2 regions of the Porticoccus hydrocarbonoclasticus MCTG13d genome follow, and region 2 is predicted to be linked to the other one. Evidence: predicted binding sites of a transcription regulator. Region 2 holds the regulator's gene; the other holds the start of a gene.
The links. The regulator LexA, encoded in region 2, represses DNA repair genes until DNA is damaged. The targets are predictions, from matches to a motif close to ACTGTNTNTANANACAGT.
Positions count from the first base shown of each region.

Region 1: a site for LexA is predicted at 5,455-5,472, ahead of ruvC (crossover junction endodeoxyribonuclease RuvC). Genes of this name have one in related genera too.

Region 1 covers NZ_JQMM01000001.1:11,158-18,509, forward strand. The annotation lists gene tolB (Tol-Pal system beta propeller repeat protein TolB) at 1-927, opposite strand, end outside; gene U740_RS00060 (energy transducer TonB) at 970-1,689, opposite strand; gene tolR (protein TolR) at 1,695-2,132, opposite strand; gene tolQ (protein TolQ) at 2,132-2,803, opposite strand; gene ybgC (tol-pal system-associated acyl-CoA thioesterase) at 2,825-3,226, opposite strand; gene ruvB (Holliday junction branch migration DNA helicase RuvB) at 3,223-4,260, opposite strand; gene ruvA (Holliday junction branch migration protein RuvA) at 4,284-4,886, opposite strand; gene ruvC (crossover junction endodeoxyribonuclease RuvC) at 4,920-5,438, opposite strand; gene U740_RS00095 (hypothetical protein) at 5,578-5,889, opposite strand; gene U740_RS00100 (YebC/PmpR family DNA-binding transcriptional regulator) at 5,967-6,713, opposite strand; gene aspS (aspartate--tRNA ligase) at 6,789-7,352, opposite strand, start outside.
Region 2 covers NZ_JQMM01000001.1:2,100,047-2,107,398, reverse strand. The annotation lists gene topA (type I DNA topoisomerase) at 1-1,785, shown strand, start outside; gene U740_RS10035 (DUF6586 family protein) at 1,798-2,310, shown strand; gene U740_RS10030 (hypothetical protein) at 2,423-2,671, shown strand; gene lexA (transcriptional repressor LexA) at 2,749-3,366, opposite strand; gene U740_RS10020 (LOG family protein) at 3,588-4,244, shown strand; gene U740_RS10015 (DUF6763 family protein) at 4,274-4,591, opposite strand; gene nagZ (beta-N-acetylhexosaminidase) at 4,912-5,922, shown strand; gene U740_RS10005 (mechanosensitive ion channel family protein) at 5,945-7,048, shown strand; gene U740_RS10000 (S-methyl-5'-thioinosine phosphorylase) at 7,045-7,352, shown strand, end outside.

The DNA of each region.
Region 1 (7,352 bases), 2.1 Mb from region 2:
CTGTCCGCTGGCAATGGTTAACTTATAAATTTGTGGCGCTCCGCCCCTATCTGAGGTAAAAATCAGTGATTTTCCGTCCGGCGTCCAGTTTGGTTCGGTATCAATCGCAAAATGCGTGGTCATGCGGATAAATTTTCGCGTCATCAAATCAAGCGTATAAAGTTCAGGGTTGCCGTCTTTTGATAAGACCAGAGCCAGTTTTCGACCATCGGGTGACCAGGCGGGTGCGCCGTTGAGCCCCCGGAAATTGGTCAACTGCTCGCGGGCAGCCGTGGCAAGATTTTGACGAAAAATGGCCGGCCGTCCTGTTTCAAAAGAGACGTACACCAACTCCTTTGCATCCGGGGACCAGGCCGGCGACATGATCGGCTCGTCTGATGCCAACAGCAAACGTTCTCTGGCACCATCCGCATCAGACACCATCAGGCGAAATGACATTTTTCCGTTCTTGGGAATGGCACTCACGTAGGCAATGCGGGTAGAGAAAGCACCGGGGATACCGGTGATAGTTTCATACACCTGATCGCTGATGTGGTGAGCGATATCTCGCAACTGTGCAGCCTTTCCATCCACCGCCTTGGTAAACAGCTTGCGGCCTCCAGCCACCTCCATAAGGCTGAACGTCACCTTGTAACTGCCCCCCTGATCAGTCACGTCGCCAACCACCAGGTATTCTGCACCCAGAACCCGCCAGTCACGCAAGTAGACATCATTCTCACGGGCGGGAAATGACAACATGTTTTGCCGGGGTATCGAATTGAACAGGCCACTGCGATCCAGATCCGCCGAAACGATGTTACTGATATCTTCAGGCAGCGCCCGACCGCCGAGCGTCATCGGTGAAATGGCGATACGGGTCGGATTGTCAACGCCTTGGGTAATTTCGATGGTGAATTCAGCAAATGCTGACGGCAGCCAGCACGCCATAAACACGCACAAACTTAGTAGAAACCCGGTTTTCCTCACTGTTTATAACCTCAAATCATCTGGTCTGAAAATTAATGGCAATTTACGAAAATAAGTCTCGAACACCTTCGGCGGCAGTTCCTTTAACTTTTCGAACCGGCCCACTTTAAGCACCGCCTGTACGGCAGAACGATCAAACGCCTCATTACCGCTGGATCTGACAATATCAACACGAACTACCTGCCCATTGGGCAACAGTTGCACCAGCAACTCAACCTCCATATCGCGACGGGAATTGAGTGGACGATTCCAGTTGGCGGCCAGACGCTCAAAAATGTAATCCGCGTAACTGCTGGCCAACTCCTCATCGTTCGCGGCCGCCAAAAATGCCTCTTCCTCGGCCAGGGCACTGGCCAGTGCCTGTTCAAGTTGCTGCTTATCTATTTGCGGCTTGGGCTCTGGTTGCGGTTCCGGTTTTGGCGCGGGTTTGGGTTCCGGTTTTGGCGCAGGCTTCGGCGCTGGCTTGGGCTTGGGCTTAGGAGCCGGTTTCGGGGTCGGTTTGGGAGCCGGCTTGGGTGCCGCTTTAGGCACCGGGGGCTTCGGTTTGGGTTTGGCCTTTTCCTCCAGCTTGAGCAACGTTGCCTGAACATATTTCGGCTGGGTAATTTTTCGTTGTTTCCTCTCCGGCTCCCAATGCACTACCATCAGCGCCACCATGCAAGCATGCAACAGCAGGCTCACCAAAACGGCAACGGTAAACGAGGAGACTTTGCCGGAGAACACGGTAGCTAGTTTTTCCCTGGCGGCGGCTCGGTGACCAGCCCGACAGAGGGCGCACCGGCATTCTGCAACTCACTCATCAACCTGACCACAGTGCCATAATCCACTTTTGCATCACCCCAGACCAGCACGGGCGTCTTCGGCTGCACACCCATCACCTTCTGCACTTTTTCAATAATAGAGGTGAGTGGCTCTTCAATATTCTTGCCGTTGCCGAGGTCCAGATAGTAAGTCCCATCGGCTTTCACAGAGACAATGAGGGGTTCCAGATCCTTGTCATCAAGCGGTGCGGACGGGGCCTGTGGCAGCTCCACCTTGACCCCCTGCATCAACATGGGGGCTGTCACCATAAAGACAATCAACAATACCAGCATCACATCAATGTAGGGCACTACATTGATTTCAGCCACCAGCCGCCTTTTATGTTTAGGAGTTCGGATAGCCATTAACCGTGTACCCGACGGTGCAGAATACTGGAAAATTCCTCGGCAAAGGTTTGATAACCGCTGTAGATACTATCCGCCGACGCTGAATAGCGATTGTAGGCCAGCACCGCCGGAATCGCGGCAAACAGGCCCATGGCGGTGGCAATCAAGGCTTCAGAGATACCCGGCGCAACCGTAGCCAGGGTGGCCTGCTGTACCGTTGCCAGTCCGCGAAAGGAGTTCATGATCCCCCAGACGGTGCCAAACAAACCGATGTAGGGACTCACCGACGCAACGCTGGCCAGAAAGGGTAAATTCCGATTGAGTCGCTCCTCCTCCCGGGACAGGGCAATTCGCATGGATCGCTCAGTGCCTTCGATGACCGTATCCGCATCAACATTAGCCTGCTGGGCCAGGCGGTTGAACTCGCGGAAGCCCGCACGGAATACACTCGCCAAGCCCTCGGCGGCACCTCTGCCACCAATATCCGTATAGAGCTGATTAAGGTCTACTCCGGACCAGAAGTTATCCTCGAATTTGCGCAGATTGATCCCCGCATTTCTCAGGTATAGCCCCCGTTGGATGATCATTACCCAGGAGACGATCGAAGCAAAAAATAACAGTGCCATGACAAATTGCACGAGCAGGGAAGCATCGGCAATCAGACTCCAGAGTGATAATTGTTCGGTCACCAGGTAACTCCTGTTTTCTTGTTAAATAGCGGCTTGCAATGTTTGCAACATCTCGGCCGGGATGGCCGTGGGTCGCTTCGTTTGATGATTGATGCAGGCCGCTTTCACGACCCCTTCGACCAGAACCTGCTCATCCCTCAGCACTTTTTGGGCGATGGTGAATGAAGTTCTGCTCACGGCGACCAGTTTTGCCGTGGCAATTACCTGGTCATCCAATACTGCCGGTTGCCGGTACTTCAATTCCACCGAACAGACCACAAACTGCATGCCCTCAAACAGCGCCGGCTTGTCATAACCCAACGACCGCATCAGCTCAGTGCGGGCGCGCTCAAGGTACTTCAGATAATTGGCGTAGTAGACAATCCCGCCCGCGTCGGTGTCTTCCACATACACACGGATCGGTAGACAATATTCGCTGGTCATTTCTCCATGAAATCCAGTTGTTGGTCAATTTTTTGTGGACTTTTCAGACCGAAGTGCTGGTAGGCAAGGTTTGTAACCATTCGACCCCGAGTGGTTCTCATCAAGTATCCCTGCTGGATCAGAAACGGTTCCAGTACGTCCTCGATCGTTCCCCGCTCTTCGCTGATCGCGGCGGCCAGACTGTCCACCCCCACAGGTCCCCCATCAAACTTCTGCATGATGGTTAACATCAGCCGTCGATCCATATGATCAAAACCATTGGCATCCACATTGAGCATATTCAATGCCTGATCGGCCACCTCCGCACTGATCTTTCCATCTGCCTTGATCTCGGCATAGTCCCTGACCCGACGCAACAGGCGATTGGCTATTCTGGGTGTACCCCTCGCTCGGCGGGCAATCTCCATAGCGCCCTGTTGTCCCATGGCCACACCGAGAATATCCGCAGAGCGCGCGACAATCGTGCTCAACTCATCCACTGAGTAAAACTCGAGGCGCTGTACGATACCAAAACGATCGCGCAACGGCGACGTGAGTAACCCCGCCCGGGTCGTTGCACCAACAAGGGTAAAGGGTGGCAAGTCCAGCTTGATGGAACGTGCAGCAGGCCCTTCACCGATCATGATATCCAGCTGGTAGTCTTCCATAGCTGGATAGATAACCTCTTCCACCACGGGACTCAGACGATGAATCTCGTCAATGAACAACACGTCCCCCGGCTCCAGGTTGGTCATCAGAGCCGCCAGATCACCAGCTTTCTCCAGCACCGGGCCAGAGGTGGTTTTCAGATCCACACCCATCTCATTGGCAATGATATGGGCCAGCGTGGTCTTGCCCAGACCCGGGGGGCCAAATACCAGCGTGTGGTCCAGTGGTTCACCGCGCCTGCGTGCGGCACCGATAAATATTTCCATCTGCTCACGAACCGCCTGCTGCCCGACGTAGTCGGCCAGACTCAGAGGACGAATCGCACGATCAAAGCGCTCCTCCTGGACGGAAGCTTCTGGGGAGATAAGACGATCATTCTCAATCATGGGCGCAGTATATCTTGCACGGGCTAGCTTTTAACCATGCTTTTCAGGGCAAGGCGAATCAATTCCTGACTGGATTGCCCTTCGCTGGCTACGGCCGTTATCATCCGAGCCGCCTCCTGGGGCTTGTAACCCAGTGCAATCAGTGCACTCTCGGCCTCCCTGACCGTATCGGTTTGTCGTCCTGCCTGGCCAGTGAGGGAGAAGTCCGCCGAATCGGTGGAAAAATGGTTGAGGCGATCCCGCATTTCCACGATCAGACGCTCGGCTGTTTTTTTGCCGATGCCGGGTAATCGCACCAGGGTCGCGGTATCGTTATGCTGCACTGAATGGGCGAAATCAGCTGCCGTCATTCCGGATAAAATGGCCAGCGCCATTTTCGGCCCCACGCCACTGACTCTGATCAGGCTGCGAAATAACTCGCGCTCGACAGTATCGGCAAAACCGTAAAGTTGCTGTACATCCTCCCGTACCACAAAGTGCGTATGGAGGGTCACCGTCTGGCCCGGTACCGGCAAGTCAAAAAATGTATTGAGCGACACCAATACTTCGTAGCCGACACCCTGCACATCAATCAGCAGTTCCGGCGCCTTGCGCTCCAGTAATGTGCCATGAATTCTTCCGATCACCTCGCAATTCCTCTCTTTATAGGACTCGCCATATTATTTATACCGCCCCCTGGCATAACGAACATCGGGGGGCAATCCAGCCGTGGTACGGATTGTTTGCGCGTGGCAGAGCGCCACTGCAAGCGCGTCTGCGGCATCCTCAGAAGGCACCGAAGGCAACTTCAGCAGTCGTGTGACCATATGCTGCACCTGCTCCTTGCCAGCCGCGCCACTGCCAACCACCGACTGCTTGACTGACCGCGCAGCATACTCAGCCACCGACAACCCCGCGGCAACACCCGCCACAATGGCTGCGCCACGGGCCTGCCCGAGCTTCAGCGCAGCCCTGGGATCACGGGCAAAGAAAACATCCTCAATGGCCATTGTCTCAGGATGGTGCTCTTCGATAATGCAGGAAAGACTCTCAAAGATCACTTTGAGACGCTCCGGAAGCGCGCCATCCGGCAGGCGGATAATGCCACTGGCAACATACTCGGCGCGGGAACCAACGGCGTTGACAAGGCCAAAACCGGTCTTTCTCGAACCCGGGTCTATACCGAGAATCAGTGTCATGTGAATCGCCCGAAATACTGTATATTGTCACAGTATCCTAATCGCTTGAAAAAACAAGAGCCAGCGGCTCCATCGTCACTGCACCCACTAAAAAAGGCGGCTGTTGCCAGCCGCCTTTTTTGCGTTCACACAACAACTTTTATTTGGTTTCCTCATCTGCCGATTCAGCGGGAGCTGCTCCTGCAGGTGTTTCATCAGCAGGCGCTTCCTCTGCCACAGCCTCTTCTACTGGAGCTGCCTCTGCCGGGGCTTCCTCAGCAGGAGCTTCTTCAACAACCGCCTCTTCTACCGGCGCGGGTTTTGCGACTGCCTGCTTGACGACACCCGCGGCGACCAGAATGCTGACTTTTTCGTCACCATTAATGATCTTCTTGTCAGCGCCTTCAACGGCATAGCGACCTGAGCGTTTTTGATAAATGGTGTACTCGTCAGTTTTCTGAAGTACTTTCATCCTGTCTCTCCTGTGATTACTCGTTCTGTTAACAATATCGGGATACACCCGGGTTTACTCTCTGGCCCAACCGATCATCAGCCGAGCTCAGCCATCACCGACGCGGGAATATCCGCATTGGTATACACATTCTGCACATCATCCAGATCTTCCAGATGATCCACCAGCGCCAGCAATTTCTCCGCACCGTCCAGGTCAACCGGCACAGTAATGGATGCCAGCATCGTGACCTCTGCATTTTCCGGCTCAAGGCCAGCTCCCGACAGAGCTTCTTTGACTCCGCTGAAGTCTTCCCACGCGGTGAGCACGTCGATGGAACCATCGTCATTGGTCACCACATCTTCTGCGCCCGCTTCCAGGGCCACTTCGATTAAGCGGTTTTCATCAACCCCGGCGGGATAACTGATTTGACCAGTACGCTTAAACAGGTAGGCGACCGATCCGTCCGTGCCCAGATTGCCACCGCGCTTGGTGAATGCGTGGCGCACATCGGAAACCGTACGATTGCGGTTATCCGTCATACAGTCCACGAGAACGGCAATACCTCCGACACCATAACCCTCGTAGGTCACCTCTTCATAATTGTCGCCTTCACCGGCACCCGCACCCCTGGCGATGGCTTTATCAATGGTGTCTCGCTTCATGTTATTACCGAGCGCCTTGTCCACTGCGGCGCGGAGCCGGGGGTTGTCCTCCGGCAGGGGCCCACCGGATTTTGCAGCCACAACCAGTTCACGAATCAGTTTGGTGAACACCTTGCCGCGCTTGGCATCCTGCGCTGCCTTGCGGTGCTTGATATTGGCCCATTTGCTGTGACCTGCCATAACAAAAATCTCCCATCCTTCCGAGCTGCAGTCGTTTTTTATCGTGTTGCACCGGTCAGCGCACTGCGGGATAGATCAGCCATCCGCCGGTTTTTTCTCCCGCAAACGAATATTCAGTTCACGCAATTGCCGATTATCAACCCCACCCGGCGCATCGGTCATGACGCAGGCCGCTGTCTGGGTTTTCGGGAAAGCGATCACATCGCGAATCGAATGGCTGCCGGTCATCAACATAATCAGCCGATCCAGACCAAACGCCAGCCCGCCATGGGGTGGACAACCAAATTTCAGGGCGTCGATCAGGAAACCGAATTTTTCATCCGCTTCTGCTTCACTGATACCCAGCACCTTAAAGACCGCATGCTGCATATCGGGGTTGTGGATACGGATCGAACCACCACCAAGCTCCGTGCCGTTCAACACCATATCGTAGGCAATCGACAGGGCTTTTTCCGGATCGGCCTCGAGCGTTTCCACCGAGCAGGCCGGTCGGGTAAAGGGATGATGCAGGGATGTCCAACCACCCTCTCCATCTTCTTCAAACATCGGGAAGTCGACCACCCACAACGGCGCCCACTGACAGGTGTAGAGATTCAGGTCTGCACCGAGTTTGCAGCGCAGGGCACCCAAAGCTTCGGT
Region 2 (7,352 bases):
AAGCCCACTTCCAGTAAACCGTCGCCACCGTTTATCACCTCAACCCTGCAACAGGCCTCCAGCACGCGGCTTGGTTATGGGGTGAAAAAAACCATGATGCTTGCCCAGCGCCTTTACGAAGGTGGTTATATCACCTACATGCGAACAGACTCCACCAACCTCAGTGCTGATGCGGTGAGCGTCTGTCGTGACTTTATCAAAACGCGGTATGGTGCTGAGTACCTGCCTGAAAAGCCCACTATTTATGGTAGTAAAGCTGGTGCCCAGGAAGCGCATGAAGCGATAAGGCCTTCCAATATTGATATCAAGCCAGGTGATCTGGATGCGATGGAAGAGGACGCCAAAAAACTGTATCGGTTGATCTGGCAGCAATTTGTCGCTTGCCAGATGGTGCCGGCACGATTTACCAGTACTACGGTGACAGTGAAGGCAGAGGACTTCGAACTTCGAGCAAAAGGTCGGGTGACACTGTTTGACGGCTATCTGAAAGTGTTGCCTGCGATGTCCAAAAAAGGGGACGACATTGAGTTGCCTGAGATGTCCGTTGGCGCCCGGCTGCTGCTGAACAAATTGATCCCGATGCAGCACTTTACCAAGCCCCCGGCCCGTTACTCTGAGGCCTCTCTGGTCAAAGAGCTGGAAAAGCGTGGCATTGGTCGCCCATCGACTTACGCATCTATCATTTCCACGATCCAGGATCGTGGGTATGTGCGGGTCGACAATCGCCGTTTCTATGCGGAGAAAATTGGTGATGTTGTTACGGACCGTCTGAACGAAAATTTTACCGACCTGATGGACTATGGTTTTACGGCCACAATGGAAGCCTATCTGGATGAAATTGCCCAAGGCAAGTTGGAATGGAAGCAGGTGCTTGATCAATTCTATTCGGATTTCTCAGCGAAGTTGACCCGGGCTGAAGCTGACGGTGGTATGCGTCCCAATGAGCCATCGCTCACGGATATTCCCTGCCCTCAATGTGGTCGACCGATGATGATTCGCACAGGCACGACGGGGGTTTTCCTCGGCTGTTCCGGTTACAACCTGCCGCCTAAAGAGCGCTGCAAAGGCACGCTGAACCTTATCCCCGGAGATGAGGCAGTTAATGTCGACGAAGACGATGAGGCCGAATCGAGGCAGTTGATGCATCGTCACCGTTGCCCCCTCTGCAATACGGCAATGGATGCCTATTTGATTGATGAGGGGCGAAAGCTGCATGTTTGTGGCAACAACCCCGACTGCGATGGCTTTGAAGTGGAAACCGGCGTTTTCAAGCTCAAGGGGTATGAAGGTCCGCTGATTGAGTGTGATAAATGCGGTAGTGACATGCAGCTCAAGTCGGGGCGTTTTGGCAAATATTTCGGTTGTACCAACGATGCCTGTAAAAACACCCGCAAGTTGCTCCGGAGTGGTCAGCCCGCTCCCCCCAAGATGGATCCTGTCCCCATGCCAGAGCTCACCTGCGAAAAAGTAACGGATCATTATATCCTCAGGGACGGCGCATCCGGCCTGTTTCTAGCGGCGAGCCAGTTTCCCCGGCATCGTGAAACCCGGGCGCCCTTGGTTGCTGAACTGCTGCCCCATGTGAAAGAAATTGATCCCAAGTATCAGTTTCTCTTTGATGCTCCCGTCGCCGATCCCGATGGTATCCTCACCGTGATTCGCTTCAGTCGGAAAACTGGTGAGCAGTATGTCCAGTCTGAGCAAGAGGGTAAGCCCACTGGATGGAAGGCGTTTTATGACCAGGGTGTCTGGCAGGAAAAGGATGACCGCAAGGGTAAGAAGTAAAGGAGACTGCCAGTGAATCCCTTTCTGCCGGCTGTCAATCAAAAGCTCTACTTCTGTGGCTTGTTATTGCAACAGACTGACCGGGAGCTGACGTGTGTTGTCGGGCCAGCGGCAAACCTGCAGTTGGCGCTCTGCCAGTCAGCACTGTTCCAGCTCGAAGTCGCCTATCGTCTCTATCTGCGGGAGGTGGCGACTACTTATCGACATAGAGCTGCCGAGTCAATTTCATCTGTTGAGGGGCTGATTGCGGCGATGGAGTCCATTGGTCAATCACCGTCTGAGGCCGAGGAGTTGGCTAACCTGGAGGCGGATAAAGGGAGCTGGCTTGCCAACTTGCTGAATGCCCGAGATCGTCTGCTTGAGGTTCAGCCACAGGAGGTGGTCAATGCTGCGTCACCCATTGCTGTGGTGCAAATTGAGCAGGGTGAAGACAGGCATGAGTTGAGTGTTGATTTGCTCAACGAATGGCTGGAAGCTTTCCGGAGCCTGATTGAGCGTCATCGAGAGCACATGATTGAATGCTGACTGGTATTGCTTGAGCCAGACTGGGAGCTAATTTTTGTTCTCGGGTTATTAATGCCGTACCCCTCTGGTACAATGCAGGGATGTTGTTTTTGAAAACCCGATGGAATATTCAATGGCTATCTCCCTGTTTGAAATCGTAATTTTGCCCGATGGAGATGTCGCTCTGCAGCGTACTGATGAGGAGGATGCACCATTGATCAGAATCAGTTTTTCGGGAGAGGCCAAGGCGTTTCTTCAGGAGGCCAAGGTTGATGTCGCCAAAGCCATGATCGATGCCGGAATTGAAGTCTTTGAAGAGTTGGGTGCAGACAATTTTCAGATGGAAGAGGGCACCATGATCAAAAACCGGGTGCTTCACTGAGGTCAGCCTGCCCATGATGGCTCTTTATCTCGTACAGTCGGTTCGAGGCACTCTCAGGGCCTGTAGCTGGACAAATACTATTGGGGATTCGTCCGAATAACCCCGACCCCCAAGCCTTCAATAACAAAACTTTTTTCCCGCAAGTCGACCACAATGGGGAGCATCTCTTCGTTTTCCGGTTCGAGCAGGACCTCGTGGCGTTTCAGGCTTTTACCCAGGCGCTTGACGGTCACATCATCTTCAATGCGCGCGACCACAATCTGACCTTTCTGCGCATGCCCCGTTTTGTGAACAGCCAGTAAATCACCGTCCATGATGCCGGCATTTTTCATGCTCATACCATGAACACGCAATAGGTAATCCGCTCTAGGGTTAAACAGGTTGGCTCCGATGTCGAGATAGTCCTCAATGTTTTCTGCTGCAAGAACAGGATCCCCGGCGGCGACACGGCCAATCAACGGAAGGCCGGCGGGCTGCTCATCCAGCAGACGAATACCGCGGGATGCGCCCGAAATCATCTCGATCATGCCCTTGCGCGCCAGTGCCCTGAGATGCTCTTCAGCAGCGTTAGGTGATCTGAAGCCCAGCTCGGTGGCAATCTCCGCCCTGGTGGGGGGGTAGCCTGTTTCATCAATATGTTGTTTGATCAGGTTCAGGATTTGCTGTTGTCGGGCAGTCAGTGATGTACTCGCCATTCTCTAACCTCGGGATTCATCGGGATGAATTGCAGCAATTGCGACGTTGTTGTCCATATTGCTGTAAATAAATATAGCCTGTAATTATTTACAGTATAAAGTTAAATTGGTGGTGGGAAAAACTTTTTTCAACGGTATATTCTCAGGGTATCAGTATGATTGCTGCCAAAGTGAATCATGGAATCACAATGACGGCGCTTTCTCGGACATTGGAGTAGCTTATGGAAGAAATCAAAATCCCCGAAGCCTGGCGTGTTCTGCGTATTCAGTCTGAACTGGTGGATGGCATCGAGTCACTGTCAGGCATGGGCGGTGCGGTGTCTGTGTTCGGTAGTGCGCGTCTTCAGCCCGACTCCCGCTACTATCAGGAAGCCGTGGTACTTGGTGAGATTCTGGGAAAAGAGGGAGTGCCCATCATCACTGGTGGTGGACCCGGGGTGATGGAGGCAGCAAACAAGGGTTGTTATGGCACAGGTGCGACTTCCGTGGGTTTGAATATTTCCCTGCCGTTGGAGCAGAATCACAATACCTTTCAGGACGTATCGCTGGATTTCCGCTATTTTTTCGTGCGCAAATTTATGTTTGTTAAGCATGCCGTCGGGTTTGTCATATTTCCGGGAGGCTATGGCACCCTTGATGAATTATTTGAGGCTTTGACCTTGGTACAGACTAATAAAGTGCGGCCCTTTCCCATCGTTCTATTGGGGACCAGTTATTGGCAGGGCCTACTCGATTGGCTGAGGGAGACGATGTTGGAAAACGGCTGTGTCTCGGAAAGAGACTTACATTTATTTAGTCTGGTAGACGATGCTGAGAGTGCGGCAAAGATAATCCTGCAACATGCTCGCATGTTGCAGGCACAGGAGATCGCCGAATAATCCGGGCATCGAACAGTACCGTTGGTACCCTAAAAATCATCGAGCCCGTAAACAGTATCGGCATCAATGTCCGTCAATGGGTCATTCCAGTTATCAGGGATAAAGATGTCATCTGGAAAGTGACTGTCTTCGTTGCTCAATTCATATGATGCCCGCCAATCTTCGGGTTGCTCAGCCGGTAGCAGTATCAATTGCTGCCAGGTTTCGAAGTCAATTTCACTGACCTCTCCGCCAACGTGCTGGATTTCTATGGAACCGCTGTGCTCGTCCAGAGCAACAACTTCGAAAATGTCATCCTGGGAGGCGTCCTCGTACCAGGCGCCAATGACTGGAACTTGTGAAGCCATGATTTAATCCTCCTCATTAGTTCATTGAACGTATCACCAACGGGAAAAAAGTGCACTGGCTACCGGGTGTATTTCTGACGAGTGGAATAGCCGGTAAACAGGGTGAAAGTTACTTTTTTATGAGCTTTTATTTAAATAAATGATGTAACTGCCTTTCCCAGAAGGAGATAATTTCTCTCATTGATCTGAAGTGATGATTCTTTAAGTGCTGAATGTCATAACAGGTTGTTTTTAAAATGAAAAATTCGTCTAATTTGTCAGAAGGTTGACAAGTCTCCGCAGCCTTCTTATTTTGCCCCCTGCTAACAAAGGTTTAAGACATGACGCTTGGTCCATTGATGCTCGACCTGGAAGGACTGGTGCTGACCCCGGAAGAACGAGTTCTGATTCTCAATCCATCAGTGGGCGGTATTATCTTTTTTTCCCGAAATTTTGTGAGTTACAGTCAACTGGTTGAGCTGGTGGCAGACATTCGTGCAATAAGGGGTGACTTGTTGCTCTGCGTCGATCAGGAAGGTGGGCGAGTGCAACGCTTTCGCGATGGGTTTACCCATTTGCCGCCGATGCAGATGCTGGGTGATTTATTGTTGAAAGAAGAGGGTGGTGAGTCACTGCTTCAGGATGCCGGTTGGCTGATGGCCTCTGAATTACTTGCCTGTGGGCTGGACTTCAGCTTTGCCCCGGTGCTGGACTTGGACCGTGAAAGTTGTGCGGTAATTGGCGATAGGTCGTTTGCTGATAATCCGGAGGAAGCCATCCGGGCCGCCCATCATTTTATTACCGGTATGCATCAGGCCGGCATGGCGGCAACAGGAAAGCACTTCCCGGGCCACGGAGGAGTCGTCGCCGACAGTCATTACGAAACTCCCTATGACAACCGCTCTCTTCAGCAATTGCGTGATCGGGACTTGCAACCGTTTGCGCGGCTTGCCGATGAGCTGGATGCGATCATGCCCGCCCATATTGTTTACCCTTGTGTTGAATCTGTACCGGTGGGGTTTTCTCCTATCTGGTTGCAGAAAATACTGCGAAACGAATTACAGTTTCAGGGTGTCATTTTCAGCGATGACCTGTCCATGAAAGGGGCTGACCTGGTGGGTGGTTACCCGGAAAAAGCCAGCCGTGCGCTGCAGGCCGGCTGTGATATGGTGCTGGTCTGTAACAATCGTAAAGGCGCGTTGGAAGTGATTGATTTTCTATCTGAAAATCCTGTGGAGCCGTCAGGAAGATTAGCTAAAATGGCGGCCAGGAAGCATCCGGAGTGGGATGCATTGCGAGCCTCTGAGCGCTGGCAGATCACTTCTCAAAAACTTGCCAAACAGCTGAAGTAAGTAGTGAACAGGAATCCATAGTATGCAGCAATTGGAAGCGTGGTTAGTCAATATTACCGGGGAAAGCTATCTGTTGATTGCCGAAATTTTTCTGATTGTCCTGGCCGCTATGACAGCAGGATTTCTGGCGACGCGGATACTGAACTTTCTGCAAAAACGGGCACTCAAGACATCAAATTTCTGGGACGATGCCTTGATTGAGGCGTGCCGCCGCCCTGTAGTCTGGGCAATATGGATACTGGGGGTTAACTATGCGGCGGCTGTCGCTGCCAGACAGGCTGGGTCCGAATGGTACGATTTGCTGGCACCCATTAACCGGGTTGTCATCATTTTTTTGGCTGCGCTATTTTTACTCAATCTGATTAAGCGCGCTGAACTGAATCTGGTGCATCCTGAATATACCAGTGATCCCATGGATGAGACCACGGTCAAGGCCATTGGCAAACTGCTGCGCGCTTCGGTCATCATCACCGCCACGCTCATTGCCATGCAGGCTTTTGGCTACAGTATTTCTGGGTTGCTCGCTTTTGGCGGTATCGGTGGTCTCGCAGTGGGTTTTGCAGCCAAGGACCTGCTGGCAAATTTCTTTGGTGGTTTGATGATTTATCTGGACCAGCCCTTCAAGGTGGGAGACTGGGTGCGATCCCCTGATAAGGAAATCGAGGGCACTGTCGAAGATATCGGCTGGCGACTGACACGTATTCGCACCTTCGATAAGCGCCCACTCTATGTACCGAACTCGGTGTTTAACAGTATTGCCGTGGAAAACCCCTCGCGTATGTTTAACCGGCGGATCTACGAGACGGTGGGTATTCGCTATCAGGATGTCGATAAAATGGCGGGAATTGTCGCCGATGTGAAACAGATGCTGTGTGATCATCCGGAAATTGATCAGAATCAGACCATGATCGTCAATTTTGTCTCTTTTGGTGCCTCATCGGTTAACTTTTTTGTTTATACCTTTACCAAAACCACCAAGTGGGTGGTTTTTCACGAGGTAAAACAGGATGTGCTGTTAAAGGTAAGCGATATCGTAGCCGATCACGGTGCCGAGATTGCTTTCCCAACCTCCACTGTCCATATTCCCGACCAGCTGCGATTGTTGCAAGCTTCGGAAGTCGAATGAGTATCGGCATTATCGGTGGCAGTGGGCTGGACAGCTTTTCCGATTTGAGCGTTCAGGAGCAGCGTGTGGTCACCACAGAGTGGGGCGAGCCGTCTGCTCCCCTCTGTTTTGGCACGTTGGGCAATACGGAGGTTGTATTCCTGGCGCGACACGGTGTGACTCATCGGCTGCCGCCTCACCGGGTCAATTACAGGGCAAATATTGCTGCATTGCGTGCGGAGGGCGTGAAGGCTATCTATGCCGTCAATGTGGTGGGTGGTATTAATGGCGAAATGGGCCCGGGGGATCTGGTTATTCCCGATCA